2 linked regions of the Bdellovibrio bacteriovorus genome follow. The protein of the gene in region 1 binds, or shares a complex with, the protein of each later gene. Links are inferred from orthologs where the notes say so. Each region holds a gene or a part of one and is shown on either strand. Other genes may lie near its edges.

Region 1 (14,759 bases):
CAAAGCGCAGCTGATCTTCATTCAGCCATTCCACTTTCGCAGGTTTTAGCTTTTTCCCATCCAAGGACAGACCGAAATTCAAAAGCTTCAGTTTATCCGGCGGCAGTTGACCCTGCACCCGCACGATGTATTCTTTTTCGACCTTGGATTCTTCGCCGATGATCTTTTTGGCGATGCGTCCGTCCTGGGTGAACAGCAGCAGCCCTTGTGAGTCAATATCCAGGCGACCGGCGACGGCCAGGCCTTTAAAGTGTTCTTCTTTTAGGCGGGTTTTGGAAGTCCCGAACTGATTCTGCGGGGTGATCAGTTTGATTGCGGGCTGATACGGTGGTTCCGGCTGGGCGGAAACATAACCCACGGGTTTATTCAGCAAGATCGTCGCCAGACGTTTTTGCTGTTTCAGCGCCTGAGCTTCCAGGGTGATTTTAACATCCGGACTGACTTTGGTTCCCAATTGGCTGACAACCTCACCATTGACCATGACCAGTCCCCGGGAAATATAGTCATCCGCCTCGCGGCGGGAACAGATGCCTTTTTCAGCCATCAGTTTGGAAAGGCGTACTTTATTGTCTTCGCTCATAGGCGGATCTCCGTCCAGATGTTGTCCATCTCGTAAAGGCGCAGATAAGAAATCTCTTCGGACTTCACCTGACTTTTTAGTTTATCCAGAAAATACAGACAGATGTTTTCTGTCGTCGGGATGTTTGTTTTAAATTCCGGAATCACAAAATTTAAATGCTCGTGATCCAGAACAGAGGTCAGTTTGTTTAGAACAGACTGATAATGCTGCTGCTGTTGTTGCCAGTTGCTGTTCTGACAATGAAAGCCTGCTTCCAGCACATAGTTGTGCCCATGTCCGTACTGCGTGTAGCAGCGGGCAAAGGTTTCGCGGTTCTTTTGCTCGTCCCATGCGGGTTGAGCATAAAAGTGCGCGGCGCTGAAAGGGCTTTTCAGGGTGATAATCATGTCAGATTAATCCCGCCGTCCACGGACAGCACCGCTCCGGTGGTCCAGGAGGAAAGATCCGAGCCCAGGAAGTAAACCGCACGGGCAATGTCTTCCGGTTTGCCAATGCGGCCCAGCGGCTGCAATCCGCCCATTTTTTCGAGGGTCGCTTTTTTCTGATCTTCCGGTAAAGCATGGAACTGATGAATCGGGGTGTCGACCAGGCCGGGGCACACGCAGTTGGCGCGGATATTCAGCGGTCCACCTTCCAGGGCCAGGCTTTCTGTCCAGTTCACCAAAGCGGCCTTCACCGCCGAATAAGCAGACGTCGGGCCTTGGGGGCGCAGCCCCAGTGTCGAGGAGATATTCACGATGCTGCCGCCACCTTGTTCTTTGAAGTACGGGAAGAAAGCGCGAACAATGCGCAATGGTCCCAGCATGTTAACTTCAAACTGACGGCTCCACAGTTCATCCGTTCCGGATTCAGTGGTGTTGCTTTCATAGATGCCGGCATTGTTCACCACGCATTCCACGCGGTGGATTTTAGCCCCCATAACCTCGTCCAGGCGCTTGTTCAAAGCTGCTTCATCAGACAGGTCACAGGAAACAATGGAGGCGCCACTTCGGCATTTCAAAGCCACGTCCTGCAGGCGCTCTTTGTTGCGACCCATAAGATAGACAAAGTATCCGTTTTTGGAAAATTCGATTGCGGTGGCGGCACCGATGCCACTGCTGGCGCCAGTGATAAGGACGGCTTTTTTCAAGTTGGACCCCCGGATACCCCACTCCGACGAAGTCGAAGTGCTAATGGATTTGAACTGGACTTATGGTAGCAAAAGAGGGGGCCGAAGAGAAGTTATGTCCATGCGCGAAGCGACGTCTATCGGAATAAAGTTCTTCTTTGTCGGTCTTTTGATCTTCGGGGCCTTTTTCAGCCATTTTTAACCCCGGCCACGCCGAGGAGGCTGGAGTGCCGGCATAAAAAAAGCCGGGTGGGAGCCCGGCTTTCAACGGATGAATTCGAAATAGGAACGGCGTTAAGCCACTTTTTTGGCTGCCGTATAGTGATAGAACTTCTTGTCGAAGTCCGGCGCATTCATGCCTTCTTTAGTGATCAGGCCGGCTTTAAACCAGTCAAAGTGCTCTGCGCAGAAACCTGCTTTATCGGATTTCTTTTTGCAGCCTTCGCCGCAGCAGCGAGCAGATTCAAGGGAAACTACATTGTTCGGGATCTGTTTATCAAATTTTTTGTCAGCCATACGTGTGACCTCCAGATGAAATCTTAAGCTGGTTGATTGTCTTAAGACATAAGACTTATCGGCGTTGGTCGGGCGGACTTTAGGAAATCTTCTCAAGTTTAGAAGTCTCAAGTTGAGACACGTATTGGCGATTTTACGAATGAATTAGGCCTCTGGAGTGAAGCCTAATAGTTAGATCAGTTTTAAGAAGCGTCCCAGATCGACGGGTTTAGAGAATAAATAACCCTGACCAAAACGAGCGCCCAGCGTTTCAAGAACCAGCGCCTCTTCATGGTGTTCGATGCCTTCAGCGATGACTTCGATATCCATGGCGTGCGCCAAGTGGATGATCGAACTGACCACCGCTTTGGATTTTGGATCGCTCAGGATTTTCATCACGAAGGAACGATCGATTTTCAGGAAGCTGATTGGCATCTGAGTCAGGTATTGCAAACCCGAGAAACCCGTTCCGAAATCATCAATGGAAATCGCATAACCCAGACTGCGGCACTGGTTCAGAGCATCAATGGCGATCGCGCCATCCATCATGATTCTTTCGGTCATCTCAAGCTTGATGTTCTGGGTGTGCAGATCATGCTTTTCACGCAGGTCTTCCAGGTTGTTCACGAAATCAGAATGCGTGAACTGACGGCCGGAGATATTGATGCTCATCATGAAATCATCAGCCATGCGCTCTTTTTTATTCAGACGCAGCTGATCCTGAATGGTGCGAAGATCTTTTAAGGCCTGATTGATAATCCAGTGACCAATCGGAATCACCATGGATGAATTTTCAATGATATCGATGAAAAGATTCGGGGAAACCAATCCATGCTGCGGGGAGTTCCAGCGCAGCAGAGCTTCGCAGCCCGTGATGGTTTTGTTTTTCAGGTTCACGATCGGCTGATAGAACAGTTCAAATTCCTTGTTCTGGAAGGCCTGGAAAATCTGATTTTCAAGTTTGATCTGATCCAGCGCGCTTTGGGTGCCGTCATCACCGGCGCCGGAATTGTCGAACTCCACTTCCGAGATGCGGGACCCGCCGGGGCCGCCGATGTTTTTGCGACGCAGGCGTTTTAACAAAACACGCATCAAAAGCTGAACGACTTTGTCGGCAGTGGAAACACGCTCCAGAACCTGTTGCTTGGTGACGATGGCTAAACGGACGTCTTCCAATGCGCGCACACTGGCAGAACGGTTTTGGTTGTCGATCAGGGCCATTTCGCCAAAGATTTCGCCTTCCCCCAGGATGGTTAGGGGAATCTCCTCTTTGTCTTTGGTGAGATAAATCAGCACTCGTCCTTTTTCGATGATATAGGCGCAGTCACCTGCATCGCCTTCGCTGAAAATGATCTGATCTTTGTGGATGTCGACGGACTGAGCTGCTGCATTCATATGAGTTTTATTCTAAGGTCTTTGGTGCAGGTTGGACAAGTCCAGCTGATTCATTTGATTCAGTTTCCATCCCGTAAATTCGGGTTTGGCCAACATCGAGAAATGGATGGCGCCCAGCGGGATCAGCAGATGCTTTTTCATCAGGAAATCCATGCCGGCCTGACACCATTTCTTCTGATCTTGAGGCTTTTCGGCCTTCGCCAGTGAGGACAAAATGCTTTCATACTCTGTCGACTTCAGGCGGATGTAGTTTTCCGGGCTTAACGGCGCAAAGGTCTCCAAAGCCGCAAGGCAGGTGGGACGATCCGGAGCCACGCCTTTACGGAACAAGGCCGGAGGATTCTGCTGCAGGATCTGCAGATAGACTTTGTTTTCACGGGACTCCAGATGGGTTTTCAGGCCCGCATTTTTTAACCACTGGTTTTGCATCCACTCGGTGGCGCGCTTGTGATCTTCACCCCCAAGGCTTGAGAACATCAAAGTAAAGGTTGAAGTGTTCTGAACCTTGGGAACTTTCTTTAAGTCAAAGTCGTAACAGGGCGCTTTTTCCGGAAACCAGGAATCCGGAACACCCATGCAGCCGGGGCGACCTTCCGAAGAAAAGATCTTTTGCAGCTCCACGTAGTTTAAAGAGTACGTGAAGGCCTTTCTCAGGTCTTCCTTGTCGGCAAGCTCAGGTCCAAACCCCAGATAGTCCAGGCGGGTGACTGCAATCCAGTGAAAGTCCGGGCGTTTTTTATGGCTGGGAATGAACAAAGTTGGAAGTCTGCGCAGGAATTGCAGCTCGTTCTTTTCATAAAGCTGCAAAGCCACGGTGTCTTCCTCAATGAACAAAAACTCCACGTTCGGGCGCCCGGGGTGTCCGCCTTGATAGTTCGAATTTGTTGTCAGGATGATCTTTTGGCCCTTTTTCCATTCAGCCAGTTTGTAGGGACCTGAAAAGGCGCCCAGATCTGCTTTGGTGGGGGCCAGCAAAAAACTTGTAAGATTGTATTCAAAATCAGGGTCCGGTTCCTGAAACTCAAAACGCAAAGTCTGGGCATCCGGAGCAGAAATTCCCAGCTCGGTGATTTTGGCTTTGCCAGCATAATAGTCTTGAGCCTTTTTGATTTTGAAAAGCAAATCCGCGCGCGGGGCTGCGGATTTGGGATCCAGAATCTTTTTATAGGTGCGCAGGAAATCTTCGGACGTCAGCGGGGTGCCGTCGCTCCAGCGCAGGTCCTTTTTCAGGCGGCAGGTCAGGTTCTTTTTCTTGTCACGGGTGCAGCCGCTGCCCAGATCCGGAACCAGGCCCTTTTGATCATCAAAGGTGAAGATATTGCGATACAGATTTCCCAGCAGGTAACTGGAGGCCGAGGTCTTTTGCCTGTTCGGGTCAAGGCTTCCCGGTTCGTTGGAAAGATGCAGACGAAACGCCTTGGTGTTGGCGAAAGAAAGCGCAGGAAAAGCCAGAAGAAGTGCAAGGATGATTTTCATGCCTTTAAGGTTAGCTTAAGGGCGGGATGAATTGAAGCACGAAAATTACCGGGCAAAACCATAAAAAAACGGCAGGGGATGCCTGCCGTTTTCCAAGTTCAACTTAAGGAAAGAACTATTTGTCCAATTCCATTTTTGCAATCGTTTGTAATTGCATGTTGGTTGTACCTTCGTAGATCTGACCGATCTTCGCGTCACGCCAGAACTTCTCAACCGGATATTCTTTGGTGAATCCGTTACCGCCGAACAGATCGATGGCTTTGGAAGTGATTTTCTCTGCCGCGCGGGAAGAGTAAAGTTTCGCCATGGCAGCGGCCTCGATGAAGTCCTGGCCCGCGTCTTTCAGACGAGCAGCATTGTAAACCATCAAACGAGCTGCTTCCAGTTCAGTGCGCATTTCTGCCAACTGGAACTGAACACCCTGGAAGTGAGCGATTGGTTTGCCGAACTGCTCACGGCCTTTTACGTAACCCAATGCCGCTTCGTAAGCGCCCTGAGCGATACCGATCATTTGTGCGCCGATACCGATACGGCCTTCATTCAGTGTTTCAATCGCGATTTTGTAGCCTTTGCCGACTTCGCCCAAAACGTTTTCTTTTGGAACTTCGCAGTTTTCGAACAACAGTTCGCAAGTGGAAGAAGCGCGGATGCCCAGTTTGTCTTCTTTTTTGCCAACTGTGAAGCCTTTGAAGCCGCGTTCAACGATGAACGCCGTGATGCCTTTGTAGCCTTTTTCAGGAGCCATGTTGGCAAATACGATGAAGATGTTTGCTTCGTTACCGTTGGTGATCCAAAGTTTGGAGCCGTTCAGAACCCATTTGTCGCCTTTGTCTTCCGCTTTCAATTTCAATGCGAAAGCGTCGGAACCGGAAGAGGATTCAGACAAAGCGTAAGCGCCCACGGATTTGGAAGCCATCATGCCTAGGTATTTTTCTTTCTGAGCTTCCGTGCCCCATTTAAGGAACGCGTTTGTGGTCAGGGTGTTTTGAACGTCAACAAGAACGGAAACGGAACCGTCCACACGACCGATTTCTTCAACGGCCAGGCAGGCCATGAAGAATGTGGAGCCAGCGCCGCCCCATTTTTCAGGAGTTTCGATGCCCATCAAACCCATTTCGAAAAGCTTCGTCAGGATCTCCGGTTTCATCTGAGCTTCTTCGTCCATGTGAGTCACATGAGGTTTGATTTCAGATTCTGCAAAAGATCTTACAGCATCACGGAATGCCAGTTCGTCTTCAGAAAGCATAGTCAGCGCCGGACGCGCATTTGTTGTATCAGACATCTTATTTCCCTTCGATCGGAAGCCCTGCCCTAGGGGCCTACACCTAACCCTTCGCCTTCGGACAGTCCTCGCGGACGCCATCCCTTTGGGATGTGCTGCTGCGGAACTTGGCGCAGGGCTAGGTGTAGGCCCCTAGGGCAGGGCTTCAGTTCTTGTTAAAACGTATTCAGAACCGTTTTAAATCTGTTTTAAAACTGTTTGTAAAAACGGGGGTCACGGTAACGTTTTTGGCAGATTTATTCAAGACCTTGGAATGATGGGAGCTTTTCTCTTAACAAGCTGTGTTAAGCTGAATTGCACTTTAAATGTGCAAGTGTTTTATCGCACTAGACATGAGTCTAGGTGTGTTTTAGCGTGAGGTTGTATGGACATGATGGAAATCGGCGCCAAGATTGGTGTCTACTTTATTCCTTTTCTTTTTGCACTTTGCTTCCACGAGTTTGCGCACGGTTGGGTGGCGCGTCTACGTGGGGATAACACTGCGGAGCAAATGGGTCGTTTGACCCTGAACCCGGTGGCGCACATGGATTTGATCGGGACGTTGATTCTTCCGATTGCGGCTATTGCGTTTTCTTCGCCGATCTTTTTTGGTTGGGCGAAGCCGGTGCCGGTGAATTCCCGCAACCTTAAAAACCCTCGTGTGGATATGTTCTGGATCGCCTTGGCGGGGCCGTTGTCCAATATCCTCCTGGCATTTGTCGGGGCTTTTGCGATTGCCCTGGTCGCGAAGTACTACTCCTTCGGTGTGTATGCCAAAGGGGCCGTGGCGATTCTTCAGACCTTTATTGTGACTAATATGTTCCTGGCTGTTTTCAATCTTTTGCCGATGCATCCGCTGGATGGTGGCAAGGTGCTGGCGCGCTTCCTGCCTGCCAGCTTGAATTATAAGCTTGAACAGAATGAGCACATCACCAGCATGGTTTTGATGGTGTTGGTGTTGACGGGGATGTTGCGCTTCCTGGCTGAGCCGGTTTTCTGGAGTTCTCAGCGCCTTATCAACCTTGCGTTGAGTGGGGTGGGAGTTTAAGGCTTTGCCGCGGCGCAAACGCGTCGGGTGGGGCCTTTAAAGAGTTGTTGAATAATCCAAAGCCGCTTGATTCAATCTTCGGCGTTTGGACGGGGACTGCGATGTGCGTTCCGGTTTTAGTGAAAGGGTAGAGGGGACCATCTTTCATGAGTATTACAGTACAGTTGCCTAAATTCGAAGGACCTCTTGGACTTCTTCTTTACCTTATCCGTAAAGAGGAAATGGACATCATGGACATCAAAGTCCATGAGATCACCAAACAATACCTTGAATATATCAAATTGATGAAAGAACTGGATCTGGAAGTTGCCGGGGAATTCGTGGCTATGGCTGCGACTCTGATCCAGATTAAATCCCGCATGCTTTTGCCTCAGTACGACGAAAATGGCGAAGCCATTGAAGTTGAAGATCCGCGCAAGGAACTGGTTCAGAAGCTTCTTGAATACCAGAAGTACCAGGAAGCAGCGAAGCTTCTTTATGACCGCCCGCTGGTGGGTCGTGATGTGTGGTTGCGTGGAACCCGTGAAAAACTGGATGAAAAAGAAGAGGAAATCATTCTTGAGGACAACGCTCTGTTCTCTTTGATCGCCAGCTACCGTCGTATCTCCCGTGCTATTAAAAAGAAAGTTCACCAGGTGGCGGCGAAAGCCCAGTCCATCTCCAGCCGTATTCTTGAAATCAAGGACCGTCTGATTGTGGGGCAAAGAACCACAATGATGGAGATGGTGACAGCGACCGAAGATCGCGCGCGCCAGGCGTTGATCACGTTCCTGTCCTTGCTTGAACTGGGTAAGATGGGCTTTGTAGGTCTGTATCAGACGGAAGCTTATTCTGACATCTGGGTTGATACCAAAAAACCGATCGAAACCGACGTTTTGAGCCGGGTTGAAGAATATGATTCCATGCGCGCTGATGAAGTCGCGGCAAAAATGATGGAAGAAACCAAAAAGATCGACGCTGACGAAGATCTTTTGGCGGATGTTGAGGAAACTGAAGAAGAAAACAACCAGCTGCAAATGGACTTGGGTGCTGGTCTCACAGACGACATCGCATTTGTTGACACAAATGTGGATGATATCGCCACGGACGACGAAATCTTGGCTGCTGAGAGCGAATTGTTTAAAGATGACGTGACGGAAGTGTAGAGGGGACCATGTCTGAAGAAAAAGAAGATTTGATCAACGAAGAAATGAATCACGCTGAGGAATCTGAAGGCTTCGAAAACGAAGCTGACGTTGAAACCGACGAGCTTTCCGCTGATGGTATTGAGTCCGACGCCTCTGTATTCCTGCAGGAAGAAGAGGAAACAGAAGGCTTCCTTCCGGAAGTGTCTGACGATGAAGTTGATGCCCTGGAAGCCTCTGAAGAAGAAAGTGAAGTGTCCGTTGACGGCACTGAGCTTGACGGCTTTGACTCCGCTGAAATTGAAGAAGTGGAATTCGTTGAGGAAGAGCGTCTGGAAAGCATCGTGGAAAGCGTGCTGTTTGCTTCTGACCGACCGGTGAGCCTGGCTTCCTTGAAACTTTTGTTCAAAGGCACCAACATTCGTGGCGACAAAATCCGTCGCGCCTTGGATCAACTGGCAGTTGAATACGCCGGCGGTCGCCGTGGTGTGACCCTGGAAGAGGTTCCGGGTGGTTACCAACTGCGCACTAAAATTGACAATATGGAATTCCTGAAGCGCACATTGAAAGCGCGTCAGTTCAAACTTTCCGGTCCGGCTTTGGAAGTTCTTTCCATCGTGGCTTACAAGCAGCCGACGGTGAAAGCCGAAGTGGATGAAATCCGCGGCGTTGAGTCCGGTCACTTGCTGCGCGCTTTGATGGAGAAAAATCTGGTTTGCTTCGAGGGTAAATCCGAGCTTCCAGGCCGTCCTATGCAGTACGGTACGACCAGAAAGTTCCTGGAGATCTTCGGCCTGAGAAGCTTGAAAGAGCTTCCAACCCTGTCCCAGATTGATGAGCTTTTGCCGGAAGGTATTGATGAACAGCAGGCGGAGGAAAAACCGACTCTTGCGACCATCACTGACAGCATGTCTGAAACTTACATCGGTTCTTACTCGCAAGGTGAGGAAGAACTGATGAAGATCCAGGAACAGCTCGAGGACATCGCGACTTCCTCTAACTTCTTTGAGGAAGAAAAACGCCGTCAGGCTGAAAAACGTGATCAGGAGCGTGCACAGAACATCCGTGATGCTTTGGCATTCGGTGAACCAGTGTCCACTCGTGACCAAAACTGGCTGACGAAGTACGATGAGGCTTTGGCGGCAGGCACTTCTTTGGTGGCTATTGCCGCTGAAAAGAAAGCCGCAGCTTTGGAAAACATGAAAAAGCCGGCTGTGAATGCTGAAAACGGCGAAGAAATCTCTGAAGAGGGATCTGAAGAGACTTTGGAAGCTTCTATGGACGAATCTGCGGATGAGTCTGTTGATGAATCCACCGACGGGGATGATTCCGAGCTGGAAGAGGCTGTCGTAGCATTTGATAACGACGAAGATCTGGATGAGGCTTCAGACGATCAATTATTCGCTGACTCTGATGATGAATCTTCCGAAGAAGAAGAGTTGCCATTCCTGGGTGAGGCGGACGACATTGATGAAGAAGGTGAAGCTTCTGTTTAAGACTCTTCTGAGTCTGTGGATCGTATATAATATCTTTGTGATGTTGGTGATGCCCAATGTGGGTGCCTATTTCGGGCGGGTGACTGCAAACGTGGTCACCCCCTACGCCAACACAGTGGGTTTGAATGCCGGGTGGAATTTCTTTTCCCCCGAGCCAGCCCATCCCATGTATCTGAAATACACCATCAATTATCTGTACACCGAAGGTGAAAATGCCGGCGAAGAGGCCAAAGAGCCGGTTTATGGTTTTTTCCCGTTGGAAATCGCTAAAGACGATCGTCCTTTGCCGAATATCACCCGCAAGCGTGAATGGGCCTTGATGCGCTATATGGTGCTGGATCCAAAGCGTCTGCGCGTGCTGATGGGGCCGTGGTTGTGCCGGCAGTATCCGGGGGCCACCTCGGTGGATATGGAACATGTGATTGAAACTATTCCGTTCCTGGATCAGGCCGTGCGCTTCCGTGAGGACAGCGTCAGTGATCTTTCCAAAGAGGTCCAGTACATCCGTGAAAGCTATTCCTGTGCCGGCGGGGATGAGGAGAGCCTATGATCAAGAAACTCTGGGCTCATTGGGATCAGTTCTGGTTTGCACCGCAAAGTCTGCTGGGGCTTGCTTTTATGCGAGTCATGTTGTGTGCGACCCTGCTTTATATGAATCTGACCCGCTTCTATAATTTGGAATTTTACACTGATTCCAGTTGGATTCCTCGCACGCGGGCGCTGGAAGTCATGCCCGAACTGGGGCGTCCGCTGTTCCTGTGGACCTTCTGGCCGGACAGCATGAACTTTGTCATGAACCTGGTGTTGGTGGTGCTGTTGGCGCTGTTGACGGTGGGGATTGGCGGGCGCTGGCTGATGGGGATTGCGTGGATCATTAACGCAGGCTTCCTGCAAAGAAACTATGCGGTGAATTTTGGCGCGGATGTGATCGGGGCCTTGTTCCTGTTCTATATGTCCTTCACGCAAAGCTGCGAACGCTTGAGCGTCGTGAATCTGGTGCGAAAGAAAAGCTCGTTTAAGCTGAGCGACACCGTCAGCTCGATGATGATTCGCATGATGCAGGTTCAGATTTCTGTGATCTATGCTTACACCGGCTGGGAAAAACTTAAAGGTGGAAGCTGGTGGGATGGAACCGCTTTGTGGAGTGTTCTGGCCAATCCGCAAATGACAACGATGGATTTTTCGTTTCTGCGCCATTTCCCGTGGGTGATCCCGGTGATTGGTTATGTGACGATTTTGTTTGAGATCTATTTCCCGGCCATGGTGGCCTGGCCCAAGACAAGATATCTGTGCCTGTTGTTGGGACTTTCGTTCCACGCGGGGATTGGCATCTTCATGGGGCTGATTCCGTTTGCCACGGTCATGGTGTCGACGTACTTCCTGTTCCTGGATCCACAGCTTCTTGAAAAGACTCTTGTGAAGACCCGCTCTGTGGTGCGCATTTAAATGAACAAAGCCTTGATCGGAAAAATCGTGAACGGACTGCTGGTGGTGGCGGTCCTGTGGGTTTTGGCCAACCGCCTTCCGGGTATTATTGAAAACTTCAAAAAACAGAATCAGCCGGCCCCGTCGTTTGCGGTGCCGTTACTGGATGGAAGCTTGTTCGAATCACAAAAAGCTGGCAAGCCCCTGGTGATTGTGTTTTGGGCCACCTGGTGCGGGCCTTGCGAAGTGGAGTTGTCCCGGGTGCAAAAGCTGGTTGATGATAAAGTCATTCCCGCAGATTCCGTGCTGGCTGTTTCAAGTCTTGAAGACCGGGATCTGGTTCAATCAACGGTGAATCTGCGCAAATACAGCTTCCTTGTGGGCGTGGATATCAGCGGTCATATCGCCGGACAGTATGGGGTTCGGGCCACGCCGACCACCGCTTTGCTGGATCAGAATCATCAACTGACCTGGATCACGACGGGGTTAAGCCCCTTGCTGGAAGTAAAAATCCGGGGTCTTTTTAAGTAAACCGGCATTTATCGCATTTTGGGACGAAGAATCCGTCTCAAAACTGGACCTGATGAAAAAACTCGTTTAAGCGTCCCCGCACCTCATTTATTCTATAGAGGTGGGGGAGCTCATGAGATCAGTACGATATTTTGCAGGACTTTCAAGTCTTTGTCTTCTGTTGGCGGCCTGTCAGCCGGTGGAAGGCGATTCTCTGCTGACTGATAAAAAAGATGATTCCAGCGCCCACACTTTGGATAAAACTCCGAAATCAGAAGAGCTGACGGTTCAGCTTTTTTCTCCGACCATTAACATGAAAAACACAGACACCAAGGCCGAGATCACCGGCGAGTGCTATGTTTCGACTTATCCGTCCCACAGACTGATTGTGATGAATGGTTCCACGCAAATGGCTTTGGTGGATACGAATCCGGCCACTGCTTCCAATGCCAACTATGCCACTTGTAAAAACGGGCGCTTTAATTTTTCTTTGAATATTTCGACTTTGGCTTCCGGGGTTTACAGCATGCGAATCATCATGCAGGCTTTCGATGCTGACGGAAATGCCGTGATGAACGAGGCTCGTGCAGCTCCGACGTTCACTCTTACAAAATAAAATTGAATTCGTTTTTAAGCTTTAAAGGCGCCTCTTGATCCTTGGTTTCAAGAATCAGGGTGTCCTTCAGTTGCAGATCGCGGATGAAGTCCGCGCGCCGATGCAGAGGAATTTCTTTTCCCGTCACAGTTGAAAAGGTCGAATTAAAGGGAGTGCTGAGCAGTCCCTTTTCCTGATGCTCCACATTTGTCAAAACCGCAAGAATCTCCAGTGCCAGTTCTTTCTGGGTGGAGTTCGCTGGAATCGCGGCCCCCCACATCAAAAGGGCGCTGAGGAACGGGTGAGTGCCGCCGCGGAATTCACGATTCAGCGGGGTTTCCACCGCGCCTTCATCGCTGGTTTTGCTTAATTGATCCAGTTGCAGGGTCAGGATTCTTTTCGTGTTGATTTGTTCAAGCAGTCCCTGATCTTTCCATGTCTGGAAGTGTTTCAACAGCAGGTCTTCGTCGGCCAGCAAAAACAGGAATGTTTCTTTTTTGTTTTTCAGATAATCCAGGAAGGTTTCATCCAGCGGAGTATCAATGCCGGTTTTCATCCAGTAAATGGGCAAAAAAGTAAAGGTCTCGGGATTGCGGCTTTTTACAAAGTCAGTGGAAACCCGCTGCAGAAGTTCGCCTTGAATGCCCGCCACGTTGGCCAAAAGATTCTGGTGTGCCAGAGTGTTGGCCCAATAGGAAGGCAGGAAGATCAGATCCGCCGACGGGCTTGCCACCACATTTGCCAGCATGGATTCCCAGTCACGGGTCACTGTGACGGAAAAACGCACATGAAGTTCTTCTTCCAGTTCCTGACGCAAATTCATCGGGAACAGGACTTCATCCGTGGTCAGTACAGAAATTTTTCTTGGAGTGACAAAGTAGCTTCTGGAAATGCCTTGGGGCAGGACTCCGTGCAGAAATCCCACCCCCATGCAGATTAGAAAAAAGAAGATCCAAAGAATGTTGCTTTTCACGCAGCCTGATTAAAAGGCTTCATCAAACGCAACGGCGCCGGATACGCCTGTTTGGTAAGCGGAAACGCGTCTTTCGAAGAAGTTTGCAAGTTCCTGCATATCCTGAAGCTCCATGAAGATGAACGGATTCTTCACGTTGTAGCGTGGAGCAATGTTCAAGCTTTCCAGGCGTTGATCAGCGCAGTACTCAAGATATTGTCTCATGTCTTTAGCAGACAAGCCGGCAACACCCAGGTTCAGTACGTCGTGAGCAAATTCCATCTCGCATTCGATGGCGTCTTCAAGCATTTGTACAACCATGTCTTCCATTTGCTGGTTGAACAATTCTGGCTCTTCTTTACGAGCTGTTTTAACAACTTCGATTGCGAAGGCCATGTGCATGGACTCATCACGGAAGACCCAGTTGGTGCCAGACGCCAAACCAGCCAAAAGACCTTTGGAGCGCAGGAAGTAAACGTAGGCGAAAGCAGCATAGAAGAACAGACCTTCAACGCAAGTTGCGAAGCAGATCAGGTTCATCAGGAAGCGGCGACGATCTTCGATCGTGTTCAGCTCATTCAGCTCGTTGATGGAATCAATCCATTTGTAGCAGAAGTCCGCTTTCTTTTTGATGGACGGGATGTTTTCAACCGCAGCGAAAGCTTCGGCGCGCTCATCCGGATTTGGAATGTAGTTATCCAAAAGTGTCAGATAGAACTGAACGTGCAAAGCCTCTTCGTACAGTTGACGGGACAAGTACATGCGACCCTCTGGAGAGTTCACGTGCTTGTAAAGGTTCAACACCAGGTTGTTACCCACGATGGAATCGCCTGTTGCGAAGAAAGCCACCAAACGACGGATCAGATGTTTTTCTGATTCAGTCATTTTGGAGTGCAGGTCCACAAGGTCTGTAGAGAAATCAACTTCATCCACAGTCCAGGTGTTTTTGATCCCGTTTTTGTACATTTCGTAGAAAACAGGGTATTTCATCGGGCGCAAAGTCAGGTTAAAGCCAGGATCCAAAATCATAAAAATCTCCAAAAAAAGTACGCGCTTTAAAGCGCTGGTTCAGAGGCCCGCTTTCGCGGACCTCTCTCCGCGGCTACCGCCGCCGTTTACTGACAAGCTTCGCAGGCTTCTGGGTTTTCCAGGGAGCATGCGATCACTTCTGCGTCAGAGTAAGACTTCTTGGCTTCTTGAGCAGGAGCTGCGTCCATCATGCTTTCAGAAGCAGTTGGGTTCGCAGAGTTGCTGGAAGCTTTCACAGTCGTTTTTGCGATTTTGGTCGCAGGAC
Region 2 (16,029 bases), 770 kb from region 1 along the record:
CTTTGATCACCGTCTGGGCCGAACAAAGCTTTGATTTCAGCAAAGGTAAGGGCCTTCGGGGTGTATTCATGATCCACCAAGTGAGCGTTCACCATCGCCAGATCTTTGTCGCTGATAGATTGAACTTCCTTGATGTCAAACTCGCTGACGTCTGCGAAGGCTTTTTCAAAAGCGAATTCATCTTCGTTGCCGGCGTCCATTGCGCAAAGCTCTTTCAAAGCAGGCAGGGAATAGGATTGTGGTGCCGCAAATGCAGATGCGGAAGTCAAAGTCAGGGCTAAAGCCAGGATCTGGTGTTTCATAGTCTCTCCTTGAGTGTTTCGATTTCGAGGGTATTCCTATCAAGCTGATTCGTTGGCGTGAAGTGCATAGAATCAAAGTTAATATGCTTTTTAGGAATACTTAATGCTTCAGCTTGCGGGGGCTGCCGCCCCTTCAGCTTTGCCCGGCAGGGCCGGCTTAGTACAAATAGATGTTGGAGTTGTTTTTGGTGTTGTCGCGATAGAAGATGCCGTCGATACGACCGTTAGCTCGCACGCGGGAACATTCTGCGATCACACCTGAAACCAGAACTTCATCCAAGGACAGCGGGCAGTTGTAAGCCGGGCTGAACATTTTGATGCCAGAGATTTGAACCAGGCACTGGGTCGCATTCAGAGGTTCTACAGAGGAAACCAGGGCGATACCTTGAGCCTCTTCAACAGTGCAATCTTGAGCGAAAGAAGTGCTTACGGACAACAAAACAGACAGGGCAAGAACGGCCTTTTTCATGAATTTCTCCTTGGGTTTTTATGATGCGCGTTTTTCTAGCATAGGGTTCGAAGAAAGACCCGTTAGGATTTGGTCGGGAAGGGCTTCCTGTAAAAACTCCTAAGTGCTCGATAAACATGTGGTTTTTTAAGGGAAGCAGAACGCCCCGGAACACCCTTCCGGGGGTGGAACGAAAGCTCTATAACTCAGAGCATATTGGGTCCCAAAATTTCATTGATATTAAGGGCTTAGGGATGTTCTATGTCTACTAGACAGGACAACTAATTTTACTTTTCCGGTGGGGGAGACTAATGCACCAGAATGTAAACTCTGACAAACAAACAACCAAAACAGCTATACCACAGAAGTTCGTGTACTTCTTTGCTGCCGGGGAATCCGAAGGCAATGCGGGCATGAAGAACATTCTGGGCGGTAAAGGCGCCAACCTGGCCGAAATGACCTCTTTGGGCATTCCGGTTCCTCCAGGCTTCACGATCTCTACAGAGATCTGCGCTCACTTCTACGAAGCCGGCGGTAAACTTCCTGACTGGGTTCGTCCCGCAGTTCAGGAATCCATGAATAAAGTGGAATCCAAAATTGGCAAAAAATTCGGTGATGTGAACAACCCTCTTTTGGTGTCTGTTCGCTCCGGTGCTCGTGCTTCCATGCCGGGCATGATGGACACGATCCTGAACCTGGGTCTGAATGATCAGACTGTCGAAGGTTTGGCGAAGTCCTCTAACAATCCACGTTTTGCGTGGGACTCTTACCGTCGTTTCATCCAAATGTACTCAGATGTTGTGATGGGCATGAACTCATCACTTCTGGAAGTGACTCTGGAAGACCTGAAAGAGGAAAAACACTACAAACTCGACACCGAAATGACGGTTGAGGACCTGAAACTTCTGGTGAAGAAGTTCAAAGATCTGGTTCATCAGATGACCGGTCAGTCCTTCCCGGCAGATCCTTGGGAACAGCTCTGGGGCGCGATTTCTGCGGTCTTCCATTCCTGGAACACGCCGCGTGCGATCACTTACCGTGAATTGCACTCGATCCCGGCGGCCTGGGGTACGGCCGTGAACGTTCAGTCCATGGTCTTTGGTAACATGGGTGATGACTCCGCAACGGGTGTGGCGTTCACGCGCAATCCATCCACCGGTGAAAAAGCCTTCTACGGAGAATTCCTGATCAATGCTCAGGGTGAAGACGTGGTGGCGGGTATCCGCACTCCGCAACCGATCACGAAGGTTGCCGCAGCAGCGGCGGGTGTGATGTCTTTGGAGGAGGCTCTTCCTCAGGCTTACGCTCAGTTGGTTGAAATTTATAAAAAGCTGGAAAGTCACTATCGCGACATGCAGGACATCGAGTTCACGATCGAACGCGGTGTTTTGTGGATGCTGCAAACCCGTAACGGTAAAAGAACTGCAGCGGCCGCATTGAAAATCGCCTGCGACATGATTGACGAAAAGTTGATCACTCAGGACGAAGCGATCCTGCGTTTGGACCCGGCGGCTTTGGATCAGCTTCTGCATCCGACTTTGGATCCAAAAGCGGCAAAGACCACTTTGGCCAAAGGTTTGCCGGCGTCTCCGGGCGGGGTGAACGGTCAGATCGTTTTCACTTCAGAAGAAGCGGTTGAGTGGAAAGAGCAAGGCAAGAAAGTCATCCTGGTGCGTATTGAAACGTCTCCGGAAGACATTGCCGGCATGGTCGCAGCCCAGGGTATCCTGACAACTCGTGGTGGTATGACTTCCCACGCAGCCGTTGTGGCTCGCGGTATGGGGAAATGCTGTGTGGCGGGTTGTGGTGATATCGAAGTCGATTATCGCAATGAAACCATGAAGGTGAAAGGTTATGTCCTGAAAAAGGGCGACGTGATCACTTTGGATGGTTCCACGGGTGAAGTTTATCTGGGCGAAGTTAAAACCATCGAGCCAAAACTGGATGGCAGCTTTGAACGCATCATGAAAATCGCTGATGGCATTCGCAAACTGAAAGTTCGCACCAATGCGGACACGCCGAAAGACGCGCAAACGGCGCGCAACTTTGGGGCGGAAGGTATCGGTCTTTGCCGTACCGAGCACATGTTCTTCGGCGCAGACCGCATCGATGCGGTTCGTGAGATGATCATTGCTGACAACAAAATGGACCGTGAAAAAGCTTTGGCGAAACTTTTGCCAATGCAGCGTGAAGACTTCTATCAGTTGTTCAAAATCATGGACGGTCTGCCAGTGACGATCCGTTTGTTGGATCCACCTCTGCATGAGTTCGTTCCGCACACGGATGAAGAAACCAAGGAATTGGCAAAACGCCTGAACACGGACTATGAGCGTCTGCGCTCCAAGGTCAAATCCCTGCACGAGTTCAATCCGATGCTGGGGCACCGTGGCTGCCGTTTGGCGATCACTTATCCGGAAATTTATCAGATGCAGGTTCGTGCGATCGCCGAAGCGGCGGCTCAGTTGATGGCAGAAGGCAAGACATTGTCTCCTGAAATCATGATCCCGCTGGTGGCAACGGACAAAGAGCTGGACACTTTGCGTGCACAAAGCATTGCGGAAGTGAACAAGGTTCAGTCTGAAAAGAACGTGAAGTTTGAATACACGGTGGGCACGATGATTGAGCTTCCAAGAGCTGCGATCACCGCTGATGCTATCGCTGAACACGCGGACTTCTTCAGCTTCGGTACGAACGATCTGACTCAGACGACTTTGGGCTTGTCCCGTGACGACTCCGGTCGCTTCCTGGGCACTTATGTGTCTCACGGAATCCTGCCAAAAGATCCGTTCATGTCCATCGATCAGGTGGGTGTGGGTTCTTTGGTGAAAATGGGTGTGGACCTGGGCCGTCGCACGAAGCCTGATTTGAAAGTCGGCGTGTGCGGTGAGCACGGTGGTGACCCTGAATCCATCGAGTTCTTCCACAAGGTGGGGCTGGATTACGTGTCTTGTTCTCCGTTCCGTGTGCCTATCGCCCGACTGGCGGCAGCCCGCGCTGCCTTGATCGGTAAGAAAATCCACTAAGCTAAATGAAAAAGCCCTCTGATGAAGAGGGCTTTTTTTATTTTTCTAAGGAAGGGTTCCATTTCTGCCAGTCCTTGGGGGCCGAGCTGTGTAACGGGAACTTGTGGTTGTATTTGGCGATTTCGCCAGCGGGGTCCGGAGTGAACATTTCAATGCCGCCGTGTAGAAGTGTTTCCAGTGAATTGATCTTAAGTTCTGATTTAAACAGCCCCAGTTTGGCCTGCACGCCGACTTTGCGCCAGAACTGAGTGTTTGTGCGCACCAGGCGGGCGTACTTGCTTTGCAGGTTGATCTGTACATGCAGGGTTTGTGCGGTCTTGCTTAAGGTCACTTTGGTGACGGTGCCCACGTTCATGCCCCTGAAGCTGACATTGTCACCGGGATTGATGGATTCCGCGTTTGCGGTTTCCAGCCGATAGGCCACGGTGTCTTCCAAGGGGTCGTCGGTTTCACTTTCCTGCTTTCCCTGGAATTCGGTTTTTTCACCGCCATCGCCCGGCTGGGCAGCGATGTAAGGTCCTTCAATCAGGGTTTCAAGGCCGGTGATTCCCTGAATGCTGACCTTGGGGGTGACGATCCAGTATTTGGCGCCTTCTTCTGCGAATTTTTTTGCATCCTTTTTAAGACGGGCATGCACGATGACTTTCTTTTGGTCTTCTGACAGCTTTACGTCAGTCACGCTGCCTATTTCCACACCCCGATAGCTCAACCTGGTTTTTTCCGCCTCGATGCGGCTGCCGTCGTCGAAAGAGATTTCGATCTTTGGCCCCAGTCCGGTCAGATACTGCACCAGCAGCCATGCTGAAATCAGCACCGCAAAAACAGGGAACAGCCACACATACCAGTGCGAGCTGATTTTACGAACGGTCTTTTCCGGATTCATGAGGTTGTTCCTTTGCAGGGGCGGAATCCCGGTTGAAGTAAGCGGACGCCAGCATGGTGAAAATCACCACCAGGGCAAACAGCAGTGCGCCAGGTTTGGGCTCCACGGTGGCCCATTTTCCCAGCTTCAGAATCGCGATCATGATTGCCAGCAGAAAGATATCCAGCATCGACCAGCGGCCGATAGCTTCGACGATTCGGTAAAGCTGGTCTTTGAGCTTCGGATGATGGCGGGATGAATCCAAGGACAGGTAAAAAAGAATAAAAAGCTTCAGCAGGGGAATCAGAATGCTTGCTAAAAATACGATGATGGCAATGGGCCACGATCCCGCTTCGGCCAGCGAGACAATGCCGTCCCAAATGGTCGCCGTATTCTTGCGACCATAAAGTTCGATGCTCATAAACGGGAACAGATTCGCCGGTATGTAAAGCACCAGTGCCGTAATGGAAAAGGCCAGCGTCAAAGGCTGAGCTTGCGTGTTCATTTCGTCATCTTACGCCGTTGACCCAAGGGGGATATTTGTATTTCCACAACCCTGGCAGAGCGGCGAGTTTTGTCTGACACAGCAATAAAATACAACTCACGGTGATATATTTTTTGTCTTTATGCTGAGGGGGTCGTTCAAAAAAACATGAAAGGATGCAGACCATGGCTCAATCCAAGAAGGGCTTGACCACCAGTGCTGGTGCGCCGGTTCCAGACAATCAAAACTCGATGACTGTGGGGGCGCGCGGGCCCTTGGTGCTTCAGGATGTGGCACTGATAGAAAAGCTGGCGCACCAAAATCGTGAGCGCGTGCCGGAAAGAACTGTGCATGCCAAGGGCTCGGGGGCTTTTGGGACACTGACGATCACCGGCGATATTTCCAAATACACCCGTGCCAAGTTCCTTCAGCCGGGAACCAAAACAGATTTACTGATTCGCTTTTCCACTGTGGCGGGCGAACGGGGAGCCGCCGATGCCGAGCGTGACGTGCGCGGCTTTGCGCTGAAGTTTTATACCGAAGAAGGCAACTTTGATCTGGTCGGCAACAACACGCCGGTCTTTTTCGTGCGCGATCCTTATAAGTTCCCTGACTTTATTCACACGCAAAAGCGTGATCCGCGCTCTAATTTGCGCAGCCCCACAGCGATGTGGGATTTCTGGTCCCTCAGCCCGGAGTCCTGCCATCAGGTGACAATTCTGTTTTCGGATCGTGGCTTGCCGGCTTCGTACCGACATATGCACGGCTTTGGTTCGCACACCTATTCCCTGATCAGCAGCAAGGGGGAACGCCACTGGGTGAAGTTCCACTTCAAGACCCAGCAGGGGATCAAAAATCTGATGAACGATGAAGCGGCCGAACTGGTCGGGCGCACGCGCGAAAGTCATCAGGAGGATTTGTTCAACTCAATCGAAGCCCGGGATTTCCCGAAGTGGCGCATGTATGTGCAAATCATGACTGAAGAGCAGGCTAAGAAGACCTGGTACAATCCCTTTGATCTTACCAAGGTGTGGCCGCATGGAGAGTTCCCGATGATTGAAGTGGGCACCATGGAGCTTAATCGCAATCCCACAAACTATTTTGCCGAAATCGAGCAGGCCGCCTTCAATCCGAACAACATGGTGCCGGGTGTTTCATGGTCCCCGGACAAGATGCTGCAGTCGCGAACCTTCGCGTATGCGGATGCCCATCGCTATCGTATCGGGACCCATTATGAAATGCTTCCGGTGAACAAACCCAAAGTGGAAGTGAATCACTATCATCTGGATGGGGCCATGCGCCTGGATGTTCCGGAATACAATCATGCTTATTATGAACCGAACTCTTTCGGCGGGCCCGCTCAACAAGAGCAGTACCGCGAACCGCCTTTAAAGCTGGATGATGCCATCATGGATCGTTTTGATCATCGTCAGGGGAATGATGATTACCGCCAGGCGGGGGATTTGTTCCGGTTGATGGATGCCGATAAAAAAAGGCAACTGCTGGACAATATCGCTGAACACATGAAGGGCGGGAACGTGCCGGAGGAAATCGTGCGCCGGCAGATCGACGTCTTTATGAGGTGCGATCCTGCTTACGGTGGCGGCTTGGCCGAACGCATGGGAGTGAAGGTTTATTCCGACAAATATGAAAGTGGCAGTGCCCATCATTAGGGCGGGGGATGTATGGCGACCTGGGAAGAGTATAAAAAAACAATGGTGGTGGAGCCACTGATCTTTGAAGAGGCCCGCAACGGCAACTGCGAGGCTTTGAAACAATATCTGGATTTTGGTGGCGGGTTGGAGATCCGCAATTTCAAGGGGCACACGCTTTTGATGCTGGCGGCTTACAACAATCAGGAAGACGCGGCCGAATTTCTGATAGAGCGCGGGGCGGATGTGAACTCCACCGATGATATGGGAAATTCGGTGCTGATGGGGGTTTGCTTTAAAGGGCACACGCGTTTGGCGGAGCTGTTATTAAGTAACGGCGCCCGGTTGGAGGATAAAAACCCTCACGGGATGACGGCTTTGGATTTGGCCCGGGTTTTCGGGCGCAAGGAAGTGGTGTCTTTGTTAAGTGACCGCCCGGCATCGTGGACGGATCCGATGGAGGTCGCCTGCCGCCTGATTTCCCGCAAGCTGTCGCGACCGACTCCGGAAGCTTGATATTATATATAGAGAGGGCACTGCCAGATTGTGTAAACACTGTGCAGTGCTAAGTGCTTTGTTTCATTGTGGTACGTGATAGTTTTGTAGAGACGCTTTTCAGAAAGCCAATTGTCGTCACTGTCTAACCAAAAGACAGCGTGAACATATTCCATGATCTTTCCTGAATGCTGTAAGTGTTCGAAATTTGTTGGTGAAACTCGTGCCAGGGGTTTTTGGCCGCTGATTTGCTTTAAGCAACAGCATAGAGAAGGAAACAAATTTTATGAAATTCAAAAACTATGTTCTGACGATTATGAAAGCCCTTGTACTGACTGCCATGACTGTAGGTTTGGCGAACTGTAGCAAGGATGACAATAACAGCGGTACCAGCAATATCTATTACTGGGGCGCCAACAACATCTGTTATCAGAACGTAAACGGGCAGGCGGTTCAGGTGAACCAGACTTACTGCTCCACGAACTCCACTTATGCTTACAACTCTGCCGGCGTGTGCACGATCAAGTCCACAGGTCAGCAAGTGGCACAATCATACTGCACGAACGGTACAACCGGTCAGTACATCATGAGCGGCAACCAGTGCTACCAGGTCAGCGGTACACAGTACATCCCGGTGAACTACACATACTGCATGGGTAACACAGGTGGAACGACTTCCCAGACTTGCTCCGGCGTTTACTACTACGGCGGTCAGCAGTACAACTGCGGTGTGACTCACAACTGTTCTGGTGTGATCATGCAGAACCAGTACGGCCAATCCGTACAGTGTTTGTAAGATTCTGCGGATAAAAATTCCTTCTTGATTCCGACAATCCACGGCGCCCCGGTTACCCGGTGCGCCGTTTTGCATTTGGCGCCATGCAAAATATCTAGGCGGCTTTTCATGATGCAGCAGGTAAATCGGTTGTAAGTCTGCTTAAGTTTTCAGCGTTAGGCCTTCTTTTAAGAGCCTATGGTTGACATGCTTCCCAACACTCGCGAAATTCTAATGGTCTTTGGTCTAGCTAGACCAAGGGCTTGTATTTGAGGGGAAGTACTCAAGAGGGGATATACCTTGAGAATTAAGAAGATTGAACTAATTGGTTTTAAGTCGTTCAAAGACCGCACCGTCATCCACTTTGATGCCGGTATCACGGGTATCGTCGGACCGAATGGTTGCGGTAAATCCAATATCGTGGATGCCCTTATGTGGGTTATGGGTGACCAGTCCGCCAAGGATCTGCGTGCATCCCAAATGACAGACGTCATCTTCGGTGGAGCGGAAGGTTATGCTCCACTGGGTATGTGTGAAGTGTCCCTGACACTTGAAAATGACGGTGGTCCATTCCCGGCAAAATATATTAAACATTCTGAAATCATGGTGACCCGCCGTTTGCACAGAAACGGTGAAGGTGAATACTTCATCAATAAAGAACCTGCTCGTTTGAAAGACCTGCAAGAGATCTTTATGGATACGGGTGCCGGTTCCAAAGGTTTCTCCATCATCGCTCAAGGTATGATCGGTAAGATCATCACTGCGAAACCTGAAGACCGCCGCATGCTTATCGAAGAAGCTGCCGGTATCACCAAGTTCAAAGCCCGTAAAAAAGAATCCCAGCGCAAACTGGTTGCGACCGATCAGAATCTGGTGCGTTTGCAGGACATCATCGGCGAGTTGAAACGCCAGATTGATTCTTTGCAAAGACAGGCGCAGCGTGCGGAACGCTATCGCAACATCAAGAATCAGATCGAAGATCTGGATCTGTGGCTGTCCACCGCTCAGTACGTTGAACTGAAACGTGCTGCGGATGAGGCTCAGGCGATCTTCAACGAAGCGCAAAGCATGGAAGTGGAAGGCGAAACAAACCTTTCCACTTTGCAGGGCCAGTTGGAAGTTCTGAAACTGCAGATCCTGGAAAAGGAAAAAGCAGTTGAAGAGCAGCAGACTGAGTACTTCACCAAACAATCCACTGTTCAAAAGAAAGAGATGGAGATCCAGGAGCTTCGCTTCGAGATCGAACAGGCTCGCCGCAATGAACAGATGACCGGCACCATCCTGCAGGAGCAGCAAGCCCGTAAAGAGCTTCTTGCCCGCGACAAAGCCGCGTTGGATGAGCAGGTGATCGAGCTGAAGGAAGAGTCCGAGACTCTGTCGGCCGCCTTCACCGAGAAAAACGAAATCTTCCAGAACTTCAATTCCCGCATCGGCACTGTGGACGAGGACCTGACGACGAAACGTCGTGAGCTGTTCGCCGTCGGTCAGACCGAATCCTCTTTGGATGCGCGTGTGAATTCCCTGTCCTCTCAGATCGCGGACCTGACAGACCGTCAGGACAACGAACAGCAGGTTTTGAACGAACTTCGTGAAAAACAAGTCGAGTTCGAAAACCGCCGCAAAAAAGTGATCACAGAGCTGGATAAAGAGCGTCAGATGCAGCTGGATCTTGCCAGCGATGTGGACTCTTTTGAAGCCAACAAAAAAATCCTTCAGGATTCCGTGGCGACTAAAAAAGCCGAAGTGGATTCCTTCAAGGATTCTTTGAATGAAGTGGCGTCCCGCCTTTACGGTCTGGAGAACCTGCAAAACAACTTTGAAGGTTTCCAGGAGGGTGTGAAGCAGGTCATGCTTTGGCAGAAAACCCGCACTCAGGAAATGATGGCGGACGGTTCTGTTGTATCCCACTTCCAGCCAGTTTCTGAGGTTGTTGAAGTTCCGGCTGAATACGAAGTGGCGATGGAAGCGGCTTTGGGTTCCCGTTTGCAGATGTTGTTGTCTTCTGATGCCAATATCGCCGTGGACGCCGTTTCTCACCTGAAAGAAAACAAATCCGGTCGTTCCAGCTTCATGGCTGCTGACGGTCAGGGTCTGTCTTTCAGCCGCGCAGAAGCCCCGGTGGGCCAGGAAGGCGTTCAAGCCATCCTGAAAGACGTGGTTCAGGCGGCTGATAAATTCAAAAACACAGTGACCTACATGCTTGATGGCGTGGCGATTGTGGATTCCATCCGCACTGCTTTGAACCTGCGCCCAAGATATGAAGGCTGGACATTCGTGACTCTTGACGGTGACACCCTGACTGCTGACGGTGTTTTGACGGGGGGCTCTTCCGAGTCCGCCGATTCTGGCATGCTGAAGCGTCGTCGTGAAATCAAGGAATTGTCCGAGAAAAAAGACGAATTCGCAGGAAAACTGCAGCTGGCTCAGATGGCTCTTAAAAAGACCGAAGAGCAGCTGGCCAACGTATTGAATGACTTCGAAGGCGCGCAAAAACGCAAGATCGATCAGGAGATCAAAGTTGCCGAATTGAGAAAAGACGCTGAACGCGCTGAAAACGAAGTTCAGAATGCCTTGGCAGCTGTAGAGCGCCAGGAACGCGAAGTCAAAAAACTGACAGAGCAACTGGAAGTTCAAGAGCAGAAACTTGAGGAACTGAACGAGGCTCTGATCGAGGCTCGCGAAAGAAAAGTTCTGCTGGAATCTGAAGTGGAGACTTTGAATTCTGAAATGAACTCTGTTCGTCTGGGCTTTGACGGTCTTCAGGCGGAAGTGACGGATCTTCAGGTGAAGTCCGCTTCCAAAACCCAGGAATACACTGGTGTCTTGAGACAGCTTGAAATGGTGACCAAATCCCTGACGGATCTGGAAGCTCAGTTGGCACGTATGAGTGAAGAGGCTGAAGGGTACAACTCCCAGATGACCGACACTCAGGTGACTCTGGAAGAAAAGAAAATTGAATTTGAACGTCTTTTGGATGAAGTCGAGACCCTGAAACTTCAGGCGGCTCGCGCGAAAGACGAATACGAAGTGATGTCTGAATCCATCCGTGCGATCGAAGATGAAGCTTCCGCTTCTCAGCGTGCACGCAATGAACGTCAGCACAAAATGAACGACTCCCAGTTGAAACTGGAGCAGGCGAAGATGAAAGAGCAGTACCTGATTGATCAGGTGCGCGAGCGCTACATGCTGAACCTGCCAGACGTTGTTGAGAAATACGTGAACCGTGAAGGCGACTTCCTGGAAGCGGATGCTCAACTGAAAGACCTGCGTGAGAAGCTGGCGAAGATCGGTGAAGTGAACCTGTCTGCGATTGAAGAGTACGAAGAGACCGCTCAACGTTACGAATTCCTGACCAAACAGCACGCGGATCTGACTGAGGCCAAAGATCAGTTGCGCAAGGTTATCGAGCGTATTAACAAAATCTGCTCCAAGCGTTTCAAGGAAACCTTCGAGCTGGTCAACGATCGTTTCACCCGCGTATTCCCGGTCTTGTTCGGTGGCGGTGAAGCTTGGTTGGAACTTGTTGAAGAAACTGAAAAGAACGAAGCGGGTATCGAGATCATCGCACGCCCTCCAGGCAAGAAGACTCAGAACGTGTCTTTGATGTCCGGTGGTGAGAAAGCTTTGACTGCGGTGGCGCTGGTGTTCTCGATCTTCCTGGTGAAACCATCTCCATGGTGTTTGCTGGATGAGGTTGACGCTCCACTTGATGACGCCAACGTCTTCCGTTTCAACGACCTGGTTCGTGAAATGGCCAAACGTTCTCAGATCATTGTTGTTACCCACAACAAACACACCATGGAAGTGGCGGGCAAGTTGTACGGCGTGACGATGCAAGAGCGCGGTGTTTCCACGATGGTTTCTGTTTCCATCCAGGACATCAAATAGTCCGAAGATAACAAAACGAATGCCAAAGACCCCGTTGATGACCTCAACGGGGTTTTTCTTTTTCCGGGGTGTTGCAAAGTGAGACGTTCCGCGAAAGTGTTTCTTTCGTGTTCCGGAATCTTCAGTCTAAACAGCAACGGAACGCCCCAATGTGAGAACCACGGTCGCGTTCCCGACAAAAGCTCCGATAAGATAAAGGAACAACGGAACTTCTTTGGGGGAATGACCGTGACCAAGTTAATCTTTGCATTCACGTTGCTGATGGCACCGTTTGCTTCTGCTCAAGTTTTGAGTGAGGCAGGCTTGTTCAATCGTTGCTATTCCCATTTGACCGGGAAGCCGGTGCCTTTGGGGCACGCGACGATGGCGCAGATTCGTGCCGGTAAAATCAAGGCGCTGGACGCCTGTAATTCATTGTTGGACAAGGCCGAACTGGATGCCTCCGGTCCGCTTGTCAATCGTGCTGACAAAGAAGCCCGTGCCGTTCTAAACACCTTCTATAATTTCCACCGCACCTGGTTCACCGCCAACACGGTTGAACAAATCCAGGAATACAATGAAGAGATGTCCCGCGGGACCATGGACATTTATGATTCCACTGAGCCGGGCCTGGCACTGACGCGTGCAATGTTTGCCCGCAATGCCCAGTACCGTGATGTGCTGACTCTGGGGCAGGGCGTGCGTGCCCAGCGTGAAGAGGACATGGCCGTGCGCAATCGCATTGGCTTTAATGTGACCTTCCCGGGCCGTCGTATTGCCGGTAACAACGGGGGCCTCGATCAGAATCTTTTCAACTTCCGCGCGATGTCGGGCGGATTTGATGGCAACTCGGACACCACTCAGGCGATGTTTGTGACTTTGCCAAAAATTGAGGTGGGTGAGCTGGTCGGTGTGCGCATCGCGACTGATAATGCAACCATTCCAAATCTGTCGTTGCAGCCTTTGGGGGCTGACAAGCGCGGCAGCGATCAGCCGGGCTTGAACTTCAGTTTCAATCTTTTCCAGACTCAGGGTGGTGGTGTGCTGGGGACACCTATTTATCTGATGCTGAACTATGGTCATGGCCGTGGCCTTGAAGCCAATGGGACCACCAAGGTTCCGCGCCGCTGGTCTCAGACCAACATGGAATCCTTCCTGTGTGCGGAGCTTCCGGCCTTGCGTGAAAACGACATTCGTCAGTATGTGGTCGGAAATTCTTCGGCTCCGTTTAGAAACTCCAGCAGCTGCGTGATGTGCCATGCGACCTTGGATCCGATGGCGTACACCGCCCGCAACGTCGTGGTCGGAAATTCTGACTATGCAGCACTGAGTGCCGGGGCCAGAACTCATTCCAAAACGGCTTTGCATCTGGCCACTTACCGTGCAGAGTTTTCTTCGGTGGCGGGTTGGCCGTCAGAACCAGTGGCGAACTTCCATCGTCAGACCCCGACGGGACGTCTGTTCTTCCGCTCCATGACGGGAGCTTTGATTGATCGTCCGGTGACGGGGATTGCCCAGTTGGGTGCGGCGATGGCGGAAACCAAGGATTACTATTACTGCGCAGCTAAAAGATACTTTGAGTATTTCACCGGAATCACAGTGGCTCTTTATGACCGCTCCAATCCGGCAAATGAAGAACTGAATAAAAAACTATCCACGGAAGCTTATGAAGACCGTAAGTTCGTTGAGGCTCTTGGGGAAGAGCTTCAGCGCAACCAGTCTGTGCGCCATATGGTGAAACAGATCATGTCTTCAAAATACTATCGTGACGTGAACTATCGGGAAAAATAATCCGGGGGCATTATGGGGGACGGAAAAAATCTGACTCGCAGGGGCTTTATCGCAGGTGGTGCGGTGGCCGGGGCCGCAGCCCTGGTGGCAACACCTTATGAAAGACTTCTGAATGCTCTCAGCACAGGCTTTATCCATCAAGCCCAGGCCGAAGCAACCGGAAATCTGGGCGCCCGCAACTATATCAACATTCTGATCGCCGGTGGTCCGATGCGCTACACGTTTGATGCGTGGATGCGCACGAATCCTTCGGATGCTCCGTTGGAATACAATCCCATGGTGGCAACGAAACTGGTTCGGTCAGGGAACAACATCGTCGGCACTGAATACGCGACTTTCAATTATAACGGTGTGATGGTCCCACACATGTTTTCACAATCTGTGACGACATCTGCCGGTGCCAAAGCGTTGACAGATCTTTTGAACAATATGCTGGTGATCCGCGGATTCGGTACTGGTTTTGACGGTCATCCGTTCAATGCGACAATTCAACAGGCTCCGGTGGGCGGTGTATCCTCGGTGATGGGTTTGGCTGCCGACTATTCCAAGAAAACCTTTGAGGCCGTAGAGTGGCCCGACCGTGGAGCTTACGGCAACTATGCTTCCATGAGTGGCAAAGCCCTGAATATTCTGACGGGCAATCCACTGAATTCTTTGCTGGAGGGGTTTGGCGGTCCAGCCGCAGACCGTGCCAAGGGGCGCAGCCTGAAAGACCGCAACCGTGAAGCTTTTGATCTGGCTCAGGCACGTTTGCGTGCTTATTCGCAGTCTGAATTTGCGGGTTCGACAATTCTTTCCAAAAATCTTTCCAATGCCTCAGATCTGATGAAAAAAGGTATTGGGAATATCGGTTCTTACTGGGACGGGGCCGTGGCCCGTTATCGGTCCGTGATTGAGGCCAGCATGCGCCAGCAGGGGCTTGTGGGCATCAATGACGTGGCGATGATTTCTGATCAGGGGAACTTCTGGCGGGTTCACGTTGCCTCTGGCAACCGCGGTCTGGTGGTCAGTCGTGATTCTGACTTGCGTGATTCCATCAAGACAATGACGGCTCCTGGTTCATTGGCAGAAGGTTTGGCATTGGCTGAATACGTTCTGAAAGAAGGCCTGGTCAGCACGATGAATCTGCAAATGGGTGATCCGGCAGGTTTGATGATCAAAGATGCTGCGGATGGTGTGGTTGGAAATCACGTGGCGATCAAAGACATGCACGAAACCGGGGCGATCCCGGGTGTGCTTATCACGACAGCCTACTATCGCGGCCTGTGTGCCGGGATGCTTGAGCTGATTGAACAGTTGAAAAAATCCAAAGTGAACGGTGTGGACCTGTGGTCTGAAACCGTGATTCAGGTGATCTCGGAATTCAACCGCACGGCAAGAACCAACGGTTCGGGCAGTGACCATGGCTTTAATCAGATGGTGACCAGTGTGTTCTCGGGTGCCATCCAGCGCGGACCGTTTGTGGTCGGCAACATCTATCGTGCGGGGCACGGTGGCGGCTATGTGGGCACTCAAGGTCGTGCGGCACCGATTGATGGTTACAACCAAAAAGGCATGCCGTCCCCGACGATGGCGGCATCCACAGTGACAGCTCTTTTGCGAGTTCCAAAAAATCCATACGAGAATCTGGCTGAACCTTTGATTCGCCTGAATGGCGACCAACTGCAGATTCTTAAAGCGGCGAAGCTGGTGGGGTAAGAACAATGATCACAGCCAAGAATAAATTTTTTATGTTGCTGTTGTCCGGAGCTGTTCTGACTCAGATGTATCAAAACTGCGGTCAGATGGGTGAGTTCGCTGTTCTGGATCAGGCGTCATTGAATCTGGATATGGGTTCAAGCGGCGGCACCGATCAGTCTCACCCCAGCCAGAAAGACGTGACATTGCCGACTCAGAAAGTTCAGGTGGTGAATCGTGAATACGTGGCCTCGCTGATGCGCGAGGTTTTCACTCGTTCTTCCGGGCCGGTGCCCAATCTTGAAAGTCTGCTGGAGCAGTGGATTATCAAGCGCGGGGCGCAGTATGGTTTGGGCTGCAATCCTTACAGCACCTACAGCGGCCGTGATTGCGGGGGCGATATTTCAAATGCGAACCTGCCGATTAAAGCCGATGACAACACCGTGCGCGAATCCTTCCGGGTTCAATTCTGTGAAAACGTGCTGGGGATGGATGAAGGTGTGAACGCGATCCTGGAAAAGATCTCGAATCGTCCGGCCGCGCCCACGGCGGATGCTGTTCGCCAGGTGTACGGATTGTTCTATCGCGGTGACGGAGCGTCGGACATTATCGTGGCAAGCTTGCTCGACTATGACAAAGCTTTGGCGCTGAAA

What was found.
Region 2: the proteins of B9G79_RS09210 (region 1) and smc are in contact, whole or in part, in a crystal structure (PDB 3ZGX), measured with the Bacillus subtilis proteins. The link is inferred for Bdellovibrio bacteriovorus from one-to-one orthologs.

Annotation. Positions count from the first base shown.
Region 1 is NZ_CP020946.1:1,915,823-1,930,581, reverse strand. Bases 6,674-9,508 are described here. They hold B9G79_RS09210 (segregation and condensation protein A), read left to right. Parts: upstream 6,674-7,509; coding sequence 7,510-8,508; downstream 8,509-9,508. Other genes in these bases: scpB (SMC-Scp complex subunit ScpB), read left to right, coding at 8,517-9,508; B9G79_RS09215 (site-2 protease family protein), read left to right, coding at 6,701-7,363. Also shown: B9G79_RS09250 (pseudouridine synthase), read right to left, coding at 1-580; B9G79_RS09245 (6-carboxytetrahydropterin synthase), read right to left, coding at 577-966; B9G79_RS09240 (SDR family NAD(P)-dependent oxidoreductase), read right to left, coding at 963-1,709; B9G79_RS09235 (hypothetical protein), read right to left, coding at 1,983-2,204; B9G79_RS09230 (EAL domain-containing protein), read right to left, coding at 2,376-3,578; B9G79_RS09225 (peptide ABC transporter substrate-binding protein), read right to left, coding at 3,591-5,054; B9G79_RS09220 (acyl-CoA dehydrogenase), read right to left, coding at 5,170-6,336; more of scpB, read left to right, coding at 9,509-9,983; B9G79_RS09200 (hypothetical protein), read left to right, coding at 9,958-10,533; B9G79_RS09195 (HTTM domain-containing protein), read left to right, coding at 10,530-11,429; B9G79_RS09190 (TlpA family protein disulfide reductase), read left to right, coding at 11,430-11,939; B9G79_RS09185 (hypothetical protein), read left to right, coding at 12,052-12,534; B9G79_RS09180 (hypothetical protein), read right to left, coding at 12,524-13,486; B9G79_RS09175 (ribonucleotide-diphosphate reductase subunit beta), read right to left, coding at 13,496-14,494; B9G79_RS09170 (ribonucleoside-diphosphate reductase subunit alpha), read right to left, coding at 14,581-14,759. UniProt on the Bacillus subtilis protein: Participates in chromosomal partition during cell division. May act via the formation of a condensin-like complex containing Smc and ScpB that pull DNA away from mid-cell into both cell halves.
Region 2 is NZ_CP020946.1:2,687,586-2,703,614, reverse strand. The notes cover bases 8,025-12,129. They hold smc (chromosome segregation protein SMC), read left to right. Parts: upstream 8,025-8,341; coding sequence 8,342-11,929; downstream 11,930-12,129. Other genes in these bases: B9G79_RS12930 (hypothetical protein), read left to right, coding at 8,025-8,062. Also shown: B9G79_RS12965 (hypothetical protein), read right to left, coding at 1-302; B9G79_RS12960 (hypothetical protein), read right to left, coding at 460-771; ppdK (pyruvate, phosphate dikinase), read left to right, coding at 1,062-3,773; B9G79_RS12950 (MlaD family protein), read right to left, coding at 3,811-4,656; B9G79_RS12945 (paraquat-inducible protein A), read right to left, coding at 4,631-5,140; B9G79_RS12940 (catalase), read left to right, coding at 5,305-6,792; B9G79_RS12935 (ankyrin repeat domain-containing protein), read left to right, coding at 6,805-7,287; more of B9G79_RS12930, read left to right, coding at 7,553-8,024; B9G79_RS12920 (hypothetical protein), read left to right, coding at 12,152-13,699; B9G79_RS12915 (twin-arginine translocation signal domain-containing protein), read left to right, coding at 13,712-15,397; B9G79_RS12910 (hypothetical protein), read left to right, coding at 15,403-16,029. UniProt on the Bacillus subtilis protein: Required for chromosome condensation and partitioning.